One region of the Pectobacterium artocarpous genome, then DNA from elsewhere that is predicted to be linked to it. Evidence: predicted binding sites of a transcription regulator. Region 1 holds the regulator's gene; the other holds the start of a gene.

Region 1 (3,419 bases):
AAAATAGCGATCATAGTTGCGTGGCCCGACGTGTTCAAACATGCCTACCGACACCACGCGGTCGAATTGCCGATCGAGATCGCGGTAATCCTGTAGATCAATCGTGACATTCAGATTCTGACAACGCTGTTGTGCCAGCATCTGCTGCTCTCTGGAAATGGTGACACCATAAACCGACACACCGTAGTGGCGAGCTGCGAATTCTGCAAGTCCTCCCCAGCCGCAGCCAATATCCAGCAACGTCATTCCCGATTTTAACTGAAGCTTTTCGCAAATCATGGCGAGTTTATCTTCCTGTGCCTGTTCCAGCGTCTGTGCTTGTTTCCAGTAAGCACAGGAGTATTGCATGTAAGGATCCAGTATCAGGGTAAAGAGGTCATTGCCTAAATCGTAATGCGCTTTGCCAACAATCTGAGCGCGTCTGCGGGATTGCGGATTCATGACACGAGAAAGGGCTACTCGCGTAAGATCGTGCAGACGGCGGGGCAGTTTCGCCTCCAGCCCCGCACGCAGGACGCGATGGGAAAACATATCAAGTCGTTCACATTCCCACCATCCGTCCATGTAACTTTCTCCCAATCCCAGCGCTCCTTCACGCAGAATACGTTTAAAAAAGCCGGGATGGGTTACGTGGATGTCAAAAGGGCGAGGGCCGTTTATGGTGATATCCGCTGCATCCAACATGTCCTGCACGATGTGGAACCAGGGAGCGATATCGTTATCCCATTCTTCTGTATAAGGTAAACCCATCATGTCTCCTTAACTTTTCACGTGTAAAAGTATCGTAAAACATACCTGGACAGCACTTATCGCAGCCGACGTATCGGTTGTCACCAGAGAAAATGAAACGCGGTATTTAATTTAGAACGACTTCAGCCAGCATACAAGAAAATTGGCTGAAGCATAAAGGAGAACTGGCTGGAATAAGAAAGTTGTCTGTATCGTGTCGCCGCGTTTAGCGGCGATAGTCGAGGTAAGGGCCGTCTGCCACAGAGCGTCGCTCAATTAACGTCGGATGGACTTCAATGACGTGCGCATCTTCCCGCTTACTGGTAATACGATCCAGCAACATCGCGAAGGCGGATTGACCTAGTCGCTCTTTGGGCTGATGAATGGTGGTCAGCGCCGGCGTAAAGAAACGCGCGTGGCGCACGTTGTCATAACCGATCACCGAAATATCCTGCGGCACGCGTAGACCCAGTTCGTCTGCCGCACAGATAGCGCCCATCGCCATGATATCGCCGCCGCAGAATACGGCCGTTGGTCGCTGTTTCTGCGCGAGAATCTGATGCATGGCTTTATAACCGGATTCCGGCTCGAAATCGCCCTGAACCACCCACTCTTCGCGTACAGTAATGTCTGCTTCCTTCAAGGCTTTTAAAAAGCCGAGGTAGCGCCCGCTGCCGGTGTTGCGTTCCTGAATGCCGGGGATGGCACCGATATCCCGATGACCGCGTTCGATCAGGTAGCGGCCTGCCATATAACCGCCTTCAAAGGCGTTATCGATAATCGTATCGGTAAAATCGCTGTGTATCTGTCCCCAGTCCATCACGACCATCGGAATGCTGCGGTAATCTTCCAGCATCGCCAACAGCTCTGGTGGATATTCGGCGCACATCACCAGGAGACCGTCCACGCGTTTTTGCGCCAGCATGGAGAGATAAGCGCGCTGCTTACCGATGTCGTTATGCGAATTACACAGCACCAGCGTGTAGCCTTTGGCATAGCAGCTGTTTTCGACGGCTTCGATGATCTCGGCGAAATAGGGGGCTTCGCTGGATGTGGCCAGCAAACCGATTGATTTAGTGTGATTAACTTTGAGGCTGCGGGCGACGGCGCTGGGCGAATAGTGTAATTCTTTGATTGCCGCCCTGACGGCTGCCTTAGTCTCTTCGGCGACGAAACGTGTTTTATTGATCACGTGCGATACGGTTGTGGTGGAAACGCCAGCACGTTTTGCCACATCTTTAATCGTTGCCATCTAAAAATGACTCCTGAACTTACCTGTTACAGACGTAAGTATATTGTTAATCGTTTGCCTGCGTTTAAAGTTCTTCTTCTAAGCTAAAAAACAGGATTTCAGAAGGAGAATGCCGAATGTTATACCGAAGGGATCAGGCTTGACGTTTTTCGACCGATACGCAGCGCTTTCATAAACAGCGGATTGTGTCCGATTTATCATGAAAGTGAAAGGGCTAATTTATACTATTAGTGATGCATTCGTCCGAGATTTTTCACTGAAATTATGAAAGAATCGTAATAACCCTATTGTTTGTGGATTTAAGCGCCTGAATGGGTTCGCTGTAAAGGGCGGTTTCCTCTTTCAGGTAAAATTTGTTCGTTAATAAGGAGTGGTTTATGAATACAGATCTAAAGATGTCTTTGCTGACAACGGTTGGCGCACTGGCGATGATCATTGTGTTCAGTTTTGTTGCGGTGCTGAACTAACCGAACGATGCTTCTGTGTGGTTTTGGTATATCAGACACGTTTATATTGCATAAAATGTGTCTGAATCGATTTATGTAATCTGTTTCTCAACGAATCGTCTGTGGTGTTACCACGCGACGCGCGCCAACGTAGTGCTCCTGCCAATAATCTTCACTCAACTTGCTGATACGAATATCTGAACCTGTACGCGGCGACTGGATAAACTTCCCTTCTCCCAGATAAACCCCGACGTGATCGGCTGCGCCGCGATTATTGATACGGAAGAAGACCAAATCGCCGCTTTCCAGCTCGCTCTTTTTAATCGGAGCGGCATCATGCAGATGATACATTTCGTTAGCGGTACGTGGAATCTGGATCTTAACGACATCTTTGTACGCATAATAGACCAGTCCGCTACAGTCGAATCCGGTAAAGGGAGATGAGCCACCCCAGTGGTAAGGCTTGCCTATCTGGCTCATCAACTTATTCATTGCTGTCGTTTTGGCATGCTGATAACGCTTTTTATGCGCCGCACTCAGCGCCATGCCTTTTTCTCTAGGGGCCGGATCTTTCTCCGCTTTTGTCTTAAGCGCCGTCTTCTTCAGCCCGGTTTTGACTCTGACCTGTGCGGTTGTCTGCTTCTGTTTTTCAGGCTTCAGCTTTTTGAGGTTTTTTTTCACTAGTGCGGGTGTGCTGCTTTGCGTCCGTGACAGCTTTTTTTCTGTTGATTTGTTCGCGCTGCGGGGGGTGGTTTTCGTAATGGCAGCGGTAGGTTCTGGTTTTTTGCTTTTGATTGGTGTCGGTGATTTCGCATTACCCTTTGTTTGACGGCTTTTCTTATTGGTTTCTTCAACGGTGCTTTTCTTTAGCGCAGAATGTGGGGTATGCGGCGCAGCCTGAACGACGTTCAGGGATAGATTGCTGAAAAATAATATAAAAAGAGTAATAAACAAGCGCATGATAAAAGTAACCGAACATAATCCTTAACTCG
Region 2 (3,419 bases), on a different contig from region 1:
CACGATGACCGCTTTCTGGCCATTGTCATTGGCGTAAACGTGCATGTTGTTCGCCTGCGTCCCTACTTTGCCGCTCTGGTCACGCATGTCGGCGGGCAGAGTAAACGCAATCTTGCCCTCCATTAATTCAATATTCTGACCTGCGCTGGCTTCTGCGGCAGGTTTATCTTGTGCGCCCGATTTTGCAGCGTCATCCGTTTTGCCATCACAGGCAGCAAGCAGACCGACAAGCAAGCCGACACCGAGGTATTTGATTACATTCGACATGGGATCCCTTTCTCTCGTTTTTGAACAGGTCATCTTTTGAAACAGGTAATAACAGTATGGCACCCTATTCAGATAGCAAAAACAAGCGTTTTGTTGTTGCAAACCGTTGTGGGAACCTGCGTTATTTTTACAAAGCGATGAGTGAATTAGCGGGAAAAGGCGGCGTGAATAGCCGCCAATTGGCATTAATGGTGGCTGCTAATGGAACGGTAGTCGGTCGAGTCTTTCTGCTCGCTCAGTCGTTTGAGTACCATGTTTAGCATCACGCCGTACATCGGCAAGAAGAATATCAGGCTGATCAAAAGCTTAAAGGTATAATCTACCATCGCAATTTCAACCCAGTTTGCGGCCATAAAGGCATCGGTGCTGTGATAAAACGCGATGAAGAAAAAGGCCAGCGTATCGCTGAAATTACCAAACACAGTCGATACGGCCGGAGCGACCCACCACGCGCGTCTCTGGCGTAGCCGATTGAAGACGTGAACATCCAGAATCTGACCCAGAACATAAGCCATGAAGCTGGCGCAGGCGATACGTGCCACAACGATATTCACCTGACTTAACGCCTCGAACGACTGCCACGATCCCTGATAAAACAGGGACGACACCAGATAGGAAATCACCAGTGCAGGCACCATCACGGTCAGAATGATACGACGCGCCAGCGGTGCACCGAAAATCCGTACCGTCAGGTCAGTCGCCAGAAAAATAAACGGGAAGGTAAACGCGCCCCAGGTGGTATGGAAACCGAAAATCAATACTGGGAGCTGGACCAGATAATTACTCGACGTAATGATCAGGATATGGAACAACGATAGCCAGATCAGCGCCGTAAGCCGCTGCTGGGGAGTAAAACGATACATAATGTGACCTTTTTGGTTATTGGGGTTAGGGAACCCAAGAGATAACGTGCAGATTTATGCTGCAACGCGGCGGCATAATACGCAATTGCTTTGCTAATGCAACGTGTTTTGCCAGGAAAGTATGGTTGTTTTATGCGCAAACGTTGTCGTCGCTTGCGTCGGGAAATCCTCAGCGTAAACTAGGGCGGTTTTTTGATTCCAGCACTGAGAACGTTGATGACCGATCCCTTTACCAACCCGGATAAAACCCTTGATGCGCAGGGGCTACGCTGCCCTGAGCCTGTGATGATGGTGCGTAAGACGGTACGCCAGATGGAAATCGGGCAAACGCTGCTGATTATCGCCGACGATCCGGCCACCACCCGCGATATTCCCGGTTTTTGCGTCTATATGGAGCATGAGCTTCTGGCGCAGGAAACCGAACAGCTTCCCTATCGGTATCTGCTGCGCAAAGGCCAATAATCATGCTGAGGTTTGTTATTAGGAGAAACACGGGGATGAGGTTCCCGTAGGGAGGCCTCACCCCGTGGTCGCTCCGTGTATCTCGATCCTTCAACCAACAGCCAGCAACGGTAATATCAGTCCCGTTTTCTCAGCAGCCGCAGGGCGTTAGCGGTGACCAGCGCCGTTGCGCCGGAATCGGCCAGCACGGCGAGCCACAGCCCGGTAATGCCCAGAATGCTGGTGACCAGAAAGACCGCTTTCAGCCCCAGCGCGATGGCAATGTTCTGACGAATATTATGCTGCGTTGCCCGCGACAGGCTAATCATGGCAGCCAGCCCGGTCAGACGGCTGTGCGTGAGTGCCGCATCGGCTGTTTCCAGCGCCACATCCGTCCCGCTTCCCATCGCAATCCCGATCGTCGCGGCTTTCATTGCTGGCGCGTCGTTGATACCGTCACCCACCATCGCGACGGGATGCTGCTTGCTCAACTCGCTGACCGCCGTGACCTTATCGGCAGGAAGCAGACTGGCGCGGTAATCGATCCCTAATGTCGCTGCAATCGCCGCCGCTGCGCGAGGATTATCGCCCGTGAGCATCACGCCTCGGATCCCCAACTGCTGCAAGGCATCCAGCGCTTCACGTGCATCATGGCGTAGGGTATCGCTGAGCGCCAGCAAACCCAGCAACCTGTCGTCTTCTTGTACGACTACGACGGTTTTCCCTTTGTTTTCCAGCGCGTCAATCTGTTGCAGCCAATCGGCGTCGAGCAGGTCGGAGGCAACGCGAGTCGGCGCACTGACCTGAATCCGTTTGCCGCCTATCGTGCCTTCAACCCCGACGCCCGCCAGTGCCTTACGGTTTTCCGCCAGCGGCAGGAATGTACTGCTGGACAACGCATGCTGAACGATGGCTTTGGCAAGCGGATGGTGCGAACCCGATTCCACCGCGGCGGTGCGCGTCAGCAGCGCCGTTTCGCTAATGCCTGCGGCGGGGATCACGTCCGTCACCTGCGGCTTGCCTTCCGTCAGCGTGCCCGTTTTGTCGAACGCGATGGTCTTGATGCTGCCCAGAGATTCCAGTGCTGCACCGCCTTTAATCAGCGCCCCACGGCGCGTGGCCGCAGCCAGCCCGGACGTAATCGCCGCGGGCGTTGAGATCACCAGCGCACACGGACAGCCGATTAACAGCAGCGTCAGACCGCGATAAATCCATTCTTGCCACGGCTGCGCCAGCAGTAGCGGCGGCACCAGAATCACCAACAGCGACAGCAGCATGATGGCCGGCGTGTAATAGCGGCTGAACTTATCGAGGAAGCGCTCTATCGGCGCACGGCGCCCTTCCGCTTCTTCTATCAGTTGCAGAATGCGGTCGATCGCGCTGTTGCCCGGTTGTGACACGACGCGCAATTGCACGACCCGATCGACACATAGGCTGCCCGCCGCAATTTTTTCACCGGGCGTACGCTCAATGGGAACGGATTCGCCGGTCAGCGCGCTTTCATCAAAACTGGCATCGTTATTCAAGAGCTCCGCATCGGCGGGAAGCCGCCCACCGGGTGCGACTTCAATCACATCGCCGGGAACCAGACTGGCGACAGGCACGAGACGCCTTTGCCCGTTGACGATTGTCGTGGCGTCTTCGGGAAGCAGTGCCATCAGTGCCGTTACCCCCCGTCGTGCACGGTTTGCCGCGTAAGACTCCAGGTATTCGCCCAGCATAAACAGCAGTAAAATGACCGTGGCTTCGGTGGTGGCGCCAATTAAGAGCGCCCCGATGGAAGCCACGCTCATCAGCGTTTCAATTGCGAAGGGGGTACCGGAGCGAATGAGCTGCACCGCTTTTTTC

The links. The regulator PurR, encoded in region 1, represses purine synthesis genes. The targets are predictions, from matches to a motif close to CANGCAAACGTTTGCNTG.
Region 2: tusA (sulfurtransferase TusA) is a predicted target of PurR. The motif match lies at 1,264-1,281, and genes of this name have one in related genera.

What each region holds. Positions count from the first base shown of each region.
Region 1 is NZ_JBJXVK010000001.1:57,347-60,765, forward strand. It holds gene cfa (cyclopropane fatty acyl phospholipid synthase) at 1-750, opposite strand, end outside; gene purR (HTH-type transcriptional repressor PurR) at 956-1,981, opposite strand; gene cydH (cytochrome bd-I oxidase subunit CydH) at 2,359-2,448, shown strand; gene ACKQAD_RS00270 (C40 family peptidase) at 2,536-3,387, opposite strand.
Region 2 is NZ_JBJXVK010000011.1:81,322-84,740, reverse strand. It holds gene ACKQAD_RS09230 (DcrB family lipoprotein) at 1-267, opposite strand, end outside; gene ACKQAD_RS09225 (7-cyano-7-deazaguanine/7-aminomethyl-7-deazaguanine transporter) at 453-1,130, opposite strand; gene tusA (sulfurtransferase TusA) at 1,347-1,592, shown strand; gene ACKQAD_RS09215 (zinc/cadmium/mercury/lead-transporting ATPase) at 1,709-3,419, opposite strand, start outside.